2 regions of the Clostridium algidicarnis genome follow, and region 1 is predicted to be linked to the other one. Evidence: predicted binding sites of a transcription regulator. Region 1 holds the regulator's gene; the other holds the start of a gene.
The links. The regulator HrcA, encoded in region 1, represses chaperone genes, less so after heat shock. The targets are predictions, from matches to a motif close to TGTTAGCACTCNNNNNNNNNGAGTGCTAACA.
Positions count from the first base shown of each region.

Region 1 (6,207 bases):
AATTGATCTTCATAGAGATTCTGTAAAAAGTAAGAATAGTGTAACTGTGAATTTAAATGGCGAAGATGTAACGAAAATAATGTTTGTAATGACAGAGAAGAATCCCCATTTTGATAAGAATAATGCTATAGTACAAAATATGATAGGTAATGCAAATGAACTTTTTCCAGGATTTATAAGGCAAGGTACAAATTATAATGTTGGAACTAGATACTTCAATCAAGATCTAAGTAATAATGCAATACTTATAGAGGTTGGAGCTAGGATAAATAAAATAGAAGAAGCTACAGGTTCAGCTAAATATACAGCAAGGCTTATTGCAGAATATTTGAATGGAAAAGAGTAACGTCTAAATTGCTATATTATGAATAAAAGTTAATAAATAAGAGCATCCTTATAAAAGGGTTATAGAATTTTGAATTAAGAAATGTAAAAATATTATTTTAAATATAAGAATTCATTGTGAGGAGTGCTCTTTTTGAAAAGTAAAGGTATGTATAAGATTATAATTATAGCATGTTTATTTATAATGGTGTCAGGCTTTATAAAGGTAAACGTTCAATGCAATAGAACTAAAGATGAAACTATAGAAACTATGAGTGCAAACCATAAATTATACGAGGATGGATCTATAAAAGAAGAATATTTAAATTTATATAACATAGTTGACAATGCTCCTATAAAAATATTTTATAATAAAAATCCTCTAGATATAAAGATTTTATTGCCAAAGTTTGATATAGTTATAAACAAAGAAGTATTTCATTACTCAATGGATAAAATCAAAGGCAATATAAAAATAAAAATTAATTCTATAAGGAAATAATTTTTTATATACATAATAGAGATATATTATGATATAATTTACTTTGATTAAAATTCATAGTGGTGAAGACTACTGTCTAAAGCATTATTGCTAGAAAGATGGGTGATGAATATGCAAAGTGAAAGACAAAAATATATAAGAAATTTCTCTATAGTAGCTCATATAGATCACGGCAAGTCTACTCTTGCAGATAGACTCTTAGAGCAGACTGGAACGCTTGCTAAAAGAGAAATGGAAAGTCAAATTTTAGATAAGATGGATCTAGAAAGAGAAAGAGGTATAACGATTAAATCCCAAGCAGCAAGGCTTATGTATAAAAGAGAAAAGGATGGTAAAGAGTATATATTAAATCTAATAGATACTCCTGGCCATGTAGATTTTAATTATGAGGTTTCAAGAAGTCTTGCTGCTTGTGAAGGAGCAGTTCTTGTAGTGGATGCAACTCAGGGTATACAAGCTCAAACCTTGGCTAATTGTTATTTAGCTTTAGATCATAATTTAGAGATAGTTCCTGTGGTAAATAAAATAGATCTTCCAAGTGCAAGACCGGAAGAAATAAGAAAAGAAATAGAGGATGTAATTGGAATTGAAGCTTCCGATGCCCCTTTAATATCTGCAAAATCAGGGCTTAATATAATTGATGTACTAGAGGCTATAATAGAAAAGGTTCCAGCACCTACAGGTGACGAAGAAGCTCCTCTAAAAGCTCTTATCTTTGATTCTTCTTATGATAGTTATAAGGGAGTAGTTTGTTACATAAGGGTTATGGAAGGATCGGTTAAAGTAGGAACTCAAATCAAGCTTATGGCAACCAAGAAGGTTTATGAAGTTACTGAAGTTGGAGTTTTTTCTCCAAGTTATCTACCAACTGGTGAGCTAAAGGCAGGAGAAGTTGGGTATATAACAGGATCTATAAAAAATGTTCGAGATGCAAGAGTTGGAGATACAATAACAGAAGCAACTAGACCTGCAACAGAAGCGTTAGAGGGTTATAGACCTGCTATACCTATGGTGTTTAGTGGTATATATCCTGTAGATGGTGCAAAGTATGGTGAATTAAAAGAAGCACTAGAAAGATTACAAATAAATGATGCTGCATTATCCTTTGAGCCAGAAACTTCTGCAGCTTTAGGATTTGGATTTAGGTGTGGGTTTTTAGGACTTCTTCATATGGAAATATTGCAAGAAAGAGTAGAGAGAGAATTTAATTTAGATATTATAACTACAGCTCCTTCTGTAATATATAAAATAATAAAGACAGATGGAACACTGCTTGAAATAACAAATCCAGCAAATTTGCCTAATCCTACTGAAATAGAACATATGGAGGAACCTATAGTTAAGGCCTCTATAATATCACCTACAGATTATGTAGGTGCCATTATGGAATTATGCCAATCTAGAAGGGGAGACTTTATAGATATGCAATATATAGAAACTACAAGGGTAGTTTTAAACTATAATATACCACTTAATGAAATAATATACGACTTTTTTGATGCACTAAAATCAAAAACTAGAGGTTATGCATCCTTAGATTATGAACTTAAAGGATATAATACAACTCATTTAGTAAAATTAGATATATTGCTAAATGGAGAAATAGTAGATGCTTTATCTATGATTGTTCCAGATTCAAGGGCTTATGCTAAAGGTAGGGCTATAGCAGAAAAATTAAAAGAAATAATTCCAAGACAATTATTTGAGATCCCTATACAAGCTTCTGTAGGGAGCAAAATAATAGCAAGAGAGACTGTAAAGGCTATGAGGAAAGATGTTTTAGCAAAATGTTATGGCGGAGATATAAGCAGAAAGAAAAAGCTTTTAGAAAAGCAAAAAGAGGGTAAGAAGAGGATGCGTCAAGTAGGGTCTGTAGAAATCCCTCAAGAAGCATTTATGGCTGTACTAAAAGTAGATTAGATTTTTAAAAAAGCGAAACTCTTGGCAAGCAATTAGGAGGTAACTATGAAGGATATATCATTATATATACATATACCATTTTGTAAAAGTAAATGTTGGTATTGTGATTTTCCATCATTTTGCGGTAAAGATAATCTAATGGATAGTTATATTAAGGCTTTAGGTAAAGAAATTGATGCTAAAGTTTTACAGTATAATATAAAGACTATATTTATAGGTGGGGGTACTCCCACCTATTTGCCTTTAAAAATGTTAGAAGATTTAAAAGCACATATAAAGAAACTGAATTTAACACCAAATGTGGAATTTACCGTAGAATGTAATCCAGGAACATTAGATAAGAAAAAATTGGAACTGTTAAAAGATATGGGGGTTAATAGGTTAAGCATTGGTCTACAAGCTTATGATGACTCATTATTAAAAGAGATTGGAAGAATACATAATGTAGACGAATTTTTAAAAAATTATGAGCTTGCCAGATCTATAGGATTTGAAAATATAAATATAGATTTGATGTTTGCACTTCCAAATCAAACTTCTGAGCTTTGGAAGGAGTCTTTAATTAAGGTTGCAAAATTAAACCCAGAGCATATTTCAGCTTATAGCCTTATATTAGAAGAGGATACAAGGTTTTATGATCTTAATAATAAAGGTACATTAAATTTGCCAGAAGAAGATGTTGAAAGAGGTATGTATGAAAGCCTTTTATCTATATTAAAAGATTTTGGCTATAATCAATATGAAATCTCAAATTTTTCAAAAGAGGGTAGAGAATGCAGACATAACATGGTTTATTGGAGTATGGATGAATATATTGGAGTTGGATCATCTTCAGCATCCTATATTGAAAGCATCAGATATAAAAATGTTGAAAGTGTAGAAGAATATATACAAAAGATAAATACGGATAAACAAGCTTACAAGGAAAAACATAAAAATTTAATTAAAGAAGATGTTGAAGAATTTATGTTTATGGGACTTAGAAAGACCAAGGGTATAGAAGAAAAAGAATTTTTAAATAGATTTGGTAAAGATATAGATAGTTATTATAAAGATATAATTAATAAATATATAAATGTGAAACTTTTAAAAAGAGAAGATGGATATTTGAAGTTTACAGCGGAAGGTATACAATTATCTAATTATGTATTAGCTGATTTTTTGATAGATTAAATAAATTAAGGTGTATAATAGAGCAATAATGAGTAAATGAAAGTTTACAAAGGTAAAAGCATATTATAGCATAATAAATTAGCATTATGACGTGAATATGATGTTGACAAAAAAAACTTGAAATGTTATTTTAAAAGCGTAGCAATTAGCACTCAACAAGAGTGAGTGCTAATAAAAGAGGTGAAAGCATGGATGTGGATGATAGAAAAATAAAGATTCTTGAAGCTATAATTAATGATTACATTATTACGGCGGAACCAGTGGGATCCAGGACCATAGCTAAAAAGTATGACTTAGGCATAAGCTCAGCTACCATAAGAAATGAAATGGCTGATTTAGAAGATATGGGATATTTAGAACAACTTCATACCTCTTCTGGAAGAAAACCTTCAGATAAAGGATATCGACTTTATGTAGATAAACTTATGATAGTTGAAAGACTAACATTAGAAGAAGAGATGAAGATAAAATCACATATACTTAGTATGGCAATATATGAGATAGATAAACTATTAAAAGGAACTACCCATATGTTGTCAGAACTCACAAACTTAACTTGCATATTAAATACACCTTCTGTAAAAAAGAGCCAATTGAAATCTGTACAGCTCATAAGTATTGATAATAATAGTATACTTGTGGTTATAATAACTTATACAGGTATTATAAAAAATAATATTCTTAAAGCAAGCAACGTTCCAAGCCAAGACAATCTTCATAAGATAAGTAATGTTTTAAATGAAAAATTTAAAAACTTACCTATAGAGAAGATGGGTAGTCAAGTTATAAAAGATATTAAATTTGAGCTTAAAGGATATGAAGACATTGTAAATGGTGTTATACCAATACTTATAGATGCGCTCACTGATGAAGAGTACTCAAAGGTTTATCTTGAAGGAGCTACAAATATATTTAATTACCCTGAGTATAATGATATAGATAAAGCCAAGGAATTTCTTTCTTTGCTTGATAATAAAAGTTATATGCAAGAACTTCTAGATACAACAAATAAGCTTACTATAAAAATAGGTGAAGAAAATTATTTAAAGCAAGCTAAAGATTGTAGTGTAATATCAGCAGTATATTCTGTGGGAAATAAGCCTATCGGAACAATCGGTCTTATAGGACCCACTCGAATTCCTTATTCAAAAGTTGTGTCTATTATGTCCAAAGTTATGAAAGGACTTAATGACAGTTTGAAAAAACTTGAAGATGAATTATAGCAAAAATATATTAGAGATGAGGTGTGCTTCATAGCTATGGATAAGAACAAAAGTGATTTGAATCCAGAAGAAAAAGTAGAAAATCTTAATTTAGAAGATGAAAATGTTAAAGAAGAATCTAGTGTCGTAAATGAAACAGAGATTTTAGAAAAAGAAGAATATGATAATATAGTAGATCTTAAGGAGTTTTCTAAATATAAAGATGAAGCTTTAAAGACTAAAGAAGAAAATAATGAATTACAAGAAAGACTTCTTAGAGTTACAGCTGAATATGAAAATTATAGAAAAAGAACAACAAAAGAAAAAGAAAGTATCTATGGATATGCTTGTGAAGATGTTTTAAAAAATATTTTACCTGTATTAGATAATCTTGAAAGAGCTGCTCTTACAGATGGAAGTGCAGAGGATATAAAAAAAGGAGTAGAGATTACACTAAAACAATTTAAAGAAGCTCTAGAAAAATTACAAATAGAAGAAATAGATACTAATAGTGGCTTTGATCCTAATATGCACGATGCAGTAATGCATGTGGTTGATGAAAGTTTAGGAGAAAAAGAAATTATAGAGGTATTCCAAAAGGGATATAAAAAAGGTGATAAGGTTATAAGATACAGTGTGGTTAAAGTTGCCAATTAAACTGTAAACTTCATATATATTTAAGGAGGAATTTAAATGGGAAAAGTAATAGGAATTGATTTAGGTACAACAAATTCATGTGTTTCAGTTATGGAAGGTGGAGAAGCGGTAGTTATATCAAGCTCAGAAGGAGCAAGAACAATACCTTCAGTAGTTTCATTTCAAGCAAATGGTGAAAGATTAGTAGGTCAGGTAGCTAAAAGACAGTCAATAACTAATCCAGAGAGAACTATAGCTTCTATAAAAAGGCATATGGGAAGTAACCATAAAGTTACAATAGATTCAAAAGATTATACTCCACAAGAAATATCAGCAATGGTACTTCAAAAAATAAAAACTGATGCAGAGGCTTATTTAGGAGAAAAGGTAACTCAAGCAGTAATAACTGTTCCAGCTTACTTTAATGATAGTCAAAGACAAGCAACAAAA
Region 1 covers NZ_JNLN01000001.1:2,914,276-2,920,482, reverse strand. The annotation lists gene BV55_RS0114020 (stage II sporulation protein P) at 1-346, shown strand, start outside; gene BV55_RS0114015 (hypothetical protein) at 479-826, shown strand; gene lepA (translation elongation factor 4) at 938-2,746, shown strand; gene hemW (radical SAM family heme chaperone HemW) at 2,792-3,919, shown strand; gene hrcA (heat-inducible transcriptional repressor HrcA) at 4,108-5,142, shown strand; gene grpE (nucleotide exchange factor GrpE) at 5,179-5,778, shown strand; gene dnaK (molecular chaperone DnaK) at 5,815-6,207, shown strand, end outside.

Region 2 (6,207 bases), 2.5 Mb from region 1:
TGTAGTTAATTTATTTACTTCTCCTAAAACATTAACGTAAGATACTCCACCACCTGAAACAATACCTTCTTCTACTGCTGCCTTAGTTGCTGCTAAAGCATCTTCGATTCTAAGCTTTCTTTCTTTTAATTCAGTTTCAGTAGCTGCTCCTACCTTTATAACTGCAACTCCGCCTGAAAGTTTAGCTAATCTTTCTTGGAATTTTTCTTTATCGAATTCTGATGTTGTTTCTTCTAATTGAGCTTTTATTTGGTTTACTCTATCTTTTATACTCTTTGAATCACCTTTACCATTTACAATAGTAGTGTTTTCTTTAGAAATCCTTACACTTTCAGCTCTTCCAAGCATTTCAAGTGTAGCATCTTTTAAGTCTTTTCCAAGTTCTTCTGATATAACTTCTCCACCTGTTAATATTGCTATATCTTCAAGCATTTCTTTTCTTCTATCTCCAAAACCCGGTGCCTTAACTCCAACACAAGTAAATGTTCCTCTTAGTTTATTTACAACTAATGTAGCCATTGCCTCTCCTTCAATATCTTCTGATATTATAAGAAGTTTCTTACCTTGTTGAACTATTTGTTCAAGCACTGGTAGTATCTCTTGAATGTTAGTTATCTTTTTGTCTGTTAAAAGTATATATGGATCCTCTAAAACAGCTTCCATCTTTTCTGTGTCTGTTACCATATAAGGGCTTACATAGCCTCTATCGAATTGCATACCTTCAACTACATCAAGTTCAGTTCCCATAGATCTTGATTCTTCTACAGTGATAACACCTTCGTTTCCTACCTTTTCCATAGCATCTGCTATAAGTTTTCCTATTTCCTCATCTGCAGCTGATATTGCAGCAACTCTAGCTATATCTTCTTTTCCTTCTACTGGTCTTGAAGCCTTTTTAATTTCTTCTACTGATTTATCTACAGCAAGCTTAATGCCTTTTCTTACAAGCATTGGGTTTGCTCCTGCTGTAACATTTCTTAATCCTTCTCTTATTATAGCTTGAGCAAGAAGTGTTGCTGTAGTAGTTCCGTCTCCTGCTACATCATTAGTTTTAGTTGCAACTTCTTTAACTAATTGTGCTCCCATGTTTTCATATTGATCTTCAAGTTCTATTTCTCTTGCTATAGTAACTCCGTCATTTGTAATTAAAGGAGCTCCAAATTTTTTATCTAAAACTACGTTTCTTCCCTTAGGTCCTAATGTAACTTTAACAGTGTCAGCTAAAATATCTACACCTCTTTGCATAGATCTTCTTGCATCTTCACCGAATATTATATTTTTAGCCATTTATATTCACCCTCCTGAAATAATATTATGATTCTCCTATGTGTTACTATTCAACAATAGCTAATATATCATCTTGTTTTAAAATAGTGTACTCTTCTGCATCAAGTTTAACTTCTGTACCTGCATACTTAGAGAATAATACCTTATCTCCAACCTTTACTTCCATCTTAATATCTTTTCCCTCTACATATCCACCAGGTCCTACTGCTACTACTGTTGCTTCTTGAGGTCTTTCTTTTGCTGTACCTGTTAAAACTATTCCGCTTTTAGTTTTTTCTTCTGCTTCTAATCTCTTTATTACTACCCTGTCTCCAAGTGGTCTAATATTCATTTAAACCCCTCCTTAATGTATTTATTTTTATTTTATATAAATTAATTGATTACCTTATTGTTAGCACTCTATTTGAATGAGTGCTAATACAATTCTTATAATAAAGAATAATCAACATAAATTCAAATTTACTTAAATATCTAATATCCTTAATATTTGCATTAATATGCGAATTACTCCCTCTTAGTAGCTATTACACAAGATTTCTTCCATTTTGTAATTTAAGTTGTTTTATATTGCTATTTTTATATTATAATAGAATCTATATATTATAATATAATCCGTATATAACTATATATTCTCCTTTTAATTAATATTCAAATAATCAAATTTTATGATAGGAGCGCTTAATATGAACAAACTAAATAAATTAATTTCATTATTATGTGGTATAGCCTTAGCCGTATTTTTATTAACTTCTAGTACAATATTTGCTTTAAATTTTAAAACCTTATATAAAATTGATACAACTAGATTAAATATTCCTTTAGAGGCTAATATAAGTAAGGAAGCTACCATAAAAAATTATACTATACTTATCGATTATCTTAACCCTCTTAATAATGATGATTTGATTTTTGAAGACTTTTTTATGTCCCATGAGGGAAGAGAACACTTCGTCGATGTAAAAAATATATTTAATATCATAACTTATGTTTCTCTTTTCACCTTTATATTATCCCTAATCTTTATAGCTCACCTTTCAAGGCTAAGAAACTTTTCTTTTCTAAAATATTCTTATTTTATGTTAATATTAATTCCTTTAACATTGGCTATACCTTTTATAATAAACTTCGATAAATCTTTTGTAACATTTCATGAAATATTCTTTTCAAATGATTATTGGTTATTTGACCCTATAAAAGATCCTATTATAAATATCTTACCTCAGGAATTCTTTTTTCATGAGTCTATGCTTATATTATCGCTTTTAGTAGTATGTTCAATAATTCTTATATTCTTACATAAAAAGCTAAACAAAAACAAAATTTAAAAATTCGTAGTTTAGAAAGATAAATTTATCTTTCTAAATTTATCTTTCTAAATTTATCTTTTCAAATTCTTTTAATCTATCATTTTCAATTACAGACTTTTTACTAGCTTCGTTACTAAATTTAATAAATAGGCCCTTTGACTTCATTGGTGGTAATAGCGTTGCAGGGCCTCCAGTGCATCCACCCTCACACATCATACCTTCAATAAAGTTACCACCAAGTCTTCCAACCTTCGCCATAGTCATGGCCTTTTTAATTTCAATAGCACCACTTACCCTCACAGGTTTAAAATCTACCTTTATATTGCTATCTTTTATAAAGTTCTCAATAGCTGCTGTAAGTCCTCCACCATTTGCAAATCCTCTTCCAAATATAGACGCCTCATCAATTGCTTGCTCTTCACAATTTTCAGGGTCTACACTAAATGCATCCATAATTGCTGCTATTTCTTCAAATGTTAACACATAATCTACATCACCTTTTAATTCATCTCTTGTAGCCTCACTCTTTTTAGCCACACAAGGCCCTACAAATATTACCTTTGCTAAATTATCTTTTGATTTAATAAATCTAGCTGTAGCTATCATAGGAGATACAGTTGTTGAAACTCTTTCTATTTCATCTGGAAACTTTTTTTCTATAAAATTCATAAATCCTGGGCAACAGGAATTAGTCATATACTTATGGCCTTTTTCCATTCTTTCCACAAACTCTTTGCCTTCATGAACTGTTACAGCATCTGCTCCACAAGCCGCTTCAAATATATCTTTAAACCCGACCTTTTTAAAGGCATCTCTAACTTTCCCCATAGTTACTTTAGGTCCAAACTGTCCCGCAATAGCTGGAGCTACCACTGCATAAATATTAGAATCTTCTTTTGATAATTCCTGAACTACAGGAACTATATAGCTCTTATCTGATATTGCCCCAAAAGGACATGCAGATATACAACTTCCACAATTTATACAATGTTCTTCTTCTATTATAGCTCGTCTATCTTCCTCTCTTACTTCTAAAGCCCCCGTAGGACAAGATACCTTGCAAGGTCGCATAACTTCGGATATAGCATCATAAGGACATGCTTTTTTACACAATCCACATTCCTTACACAATTCTTGATTTATATAAGCTTTACCAGCCACTCTAATCATTGCATTAGCTGGACAGACCTCCATACATTTGTGAGCTATGCACCCTCTACAGGCTTCTGTTACATTATATTTATTTATAGGGCACCTATCACAGGCAGCTTCTATTATATATACTATTTGCTTTTTATCTTTAATATCAATAAATTCGATTTTAGGATGATCACCATCTGGAAGACATCCCATAGCCAATTTAACTCTCTCATTTAATATAGATCTTTCCTTATGAACACAACATCTATAAGTAGGGGTATTTCCACTAATAATTTTATATGGTATACTTTTTAAATTTTCATCATCAAGCTTATCTTCAATAGCTAATACAGCAACATCTTTTAAAACTTCATGCTTTAATCTTTTTAATTGAGTTTCAAAATGGAACATAATATACACCTCTTTAAAATAAATACTTGTACTATCTTAAATATTTTAAAATTAGTACAGTTAGAAACGCTATCAGTAAACAATTTCATTTCTATTATATCAGATTTACATTAAAATAGTATCAACCTTTTTGATGTTTTTACGTTATTATTATCTTTTTAAACCTTGATTAAATCAAATTAAAGGTAGGATATATAAACCTTTTTTATATTTCCTACCTTTAATAAATAAGTATAATCATATTAAAATTATTTGTTCACTAATATAATCAAATTTATGTTCATTGCAAGTTACGTAACATTTTAGCTAAGCAGTAATTTACTTTCTACATTTTAATACTATTTTCTCTTGCATAATAAAATAAATATTGTTGTGCAAATCCTGAAAGTTCATTAAATCTGTCTTTCCCAAATTCTCGTATTTTCTTTAAGGAAACATCTGGTGCTAAATAAAAATGTTGCATAGCTCTTTTAACCCATACATCCACCGGAAAAGCTGAATACTTTTGCATAGAAAATAGCATTATGCAATCTGCAACTTTAGGACCTATTCCCGAAAAGTTTTGAAGGCTTAAATGGCAAGTATCATCATCACAGCTTTTAATATAATGTAAATCATACTTTCTTGCATCTTCTATTTCTGCTTCATCCACTATGCCTTCATTCTTTATCTTTTCACATAAGACTTTAGCGTTATAAATTTTGTCTACAGAATCCTTTATATATTTTGCTCTAAATCCAACACTACAACCACCAATATCCTCTAATGAAACCCCTTGTAAATCTTCTATTCTAGGAAATGCATAATATGTCTTTCCTTTATATTCAATAGGCTTTCCCCACTTACTGCTTATATTGTTTATAGCCCTTTTTATCATAGGTATTCTGTTGTTGGCAGATATTATAAAAGATATAGTAAGTTCAAAAGGTTCTTGCCGAAGTATCCTTATTCCATCACCAAAATTCACAGCTCTTTTTAGTAAAGGATCTTTGCTAAGTTCTAGCTTTATGTCCTTATAATCTCTTTGAAGATCAAAGTACTCTTCCCAAATATTTTTAAATTCCTCTTCTGTAGTATTATATATAAGTACATCTTCATCTCTTTTTTCTAATTCTATAACCCTCTCAAAAGCAACTCCTATATAATTTCCATTTTCTTCTCTATCCCATCTGAAGCATTGACCACAATCAAATATGTGTATAAGATTAAAATTTTTAACTTTTTTTATAATTATCCCCTTATCAAAACTTTCAATATTTTTATAATCCATAGCTTTTCTCCTTTAACTATTTCCTTTATATTTTGAAAATAACAGTTCAAGGTATGACATATCTCTTAATACGTCTTAATTTCTCTAATAAATATTATTATAAGATAACTCTATTCTAAAATCAAATATAGAGTTATTAAATTCCAGTTTTTTCAGAATTATAGTCTACTCTCTTTAGTGTATAATCAATAATAGACTATCATATTAAAAAAGTTTTGCTTTTAGAGATAATTAATACAAATAAGGAAGACAAAAGAGCCTTTTAATGTACTTTTATACATATTAAAAGGCTCTCATTATATAGCTCTATTATTTGCTTAAAAATTCATCTATGGATGCTGCTGCCTTCTTACCGGCTCCCATAGCAAGTATTACTGTAGCTGCTCCTGTTACAGCATCTCCACCAGCATATACTTTTTCTCTTGTTGTAAGTCCTGTTTCTTCTTCTGTAACAATACATTTTCTCTTATTTATTTCAAGACCTTTTGTAGTTGAAGGAATCAATGGATTTGGTGATGTTCCAAGTGACATTATAACTGTATCTAATTCTATAACAAATTCTGATCCTTCAATTTCAACAGGTTTTCTTCTTCCTGATGCGTCAGCTTCTCCAAGCTCCATTCTTACACATTTCATTCCAGTAACCCAGCCCTTATCATCTGTAAGTATTTCTACTGGATTTGTTAATAGGTCAAATACAACCCCTTCTTCTTTAGCATGATGAACTTCTTCTGCTCTTGCTGGAAGTTCGGATTCTGATCTTCTATATACTATGTGTGACTCTGCACCTAA
Region 2 covers NZ_JNLN01000001.1:396,549-402,755, forward strand. The annotation lists gene groL (chaperonin GroEL) at 1-1,287, opposite strand, end outside; gene groES (co-chaperone GroES) at 1,334-1,618, opposite strand; gene BV55_RS0101980 (TIGR01906 family membrane protein) at 1,971-2,612, shown strand; gene BV55_RS0101985 (4Fe-4S dicluster domain-containing protein) at 2,652-4,145, opposite strand; gene BV55_RS0101990 (DNA-3-methyladenine glycosylase family protein) at 4,471-5,415, opposite strand; gene gltA (NADPH-dependent glutamate synthase) at 5,725-6,207, opposite strand, start outside.
Region 2: a site for HrcA is predicted at 1,677-1,707, ahead of groES (co-chaperone GroES). Genes of this name have one in related genera too.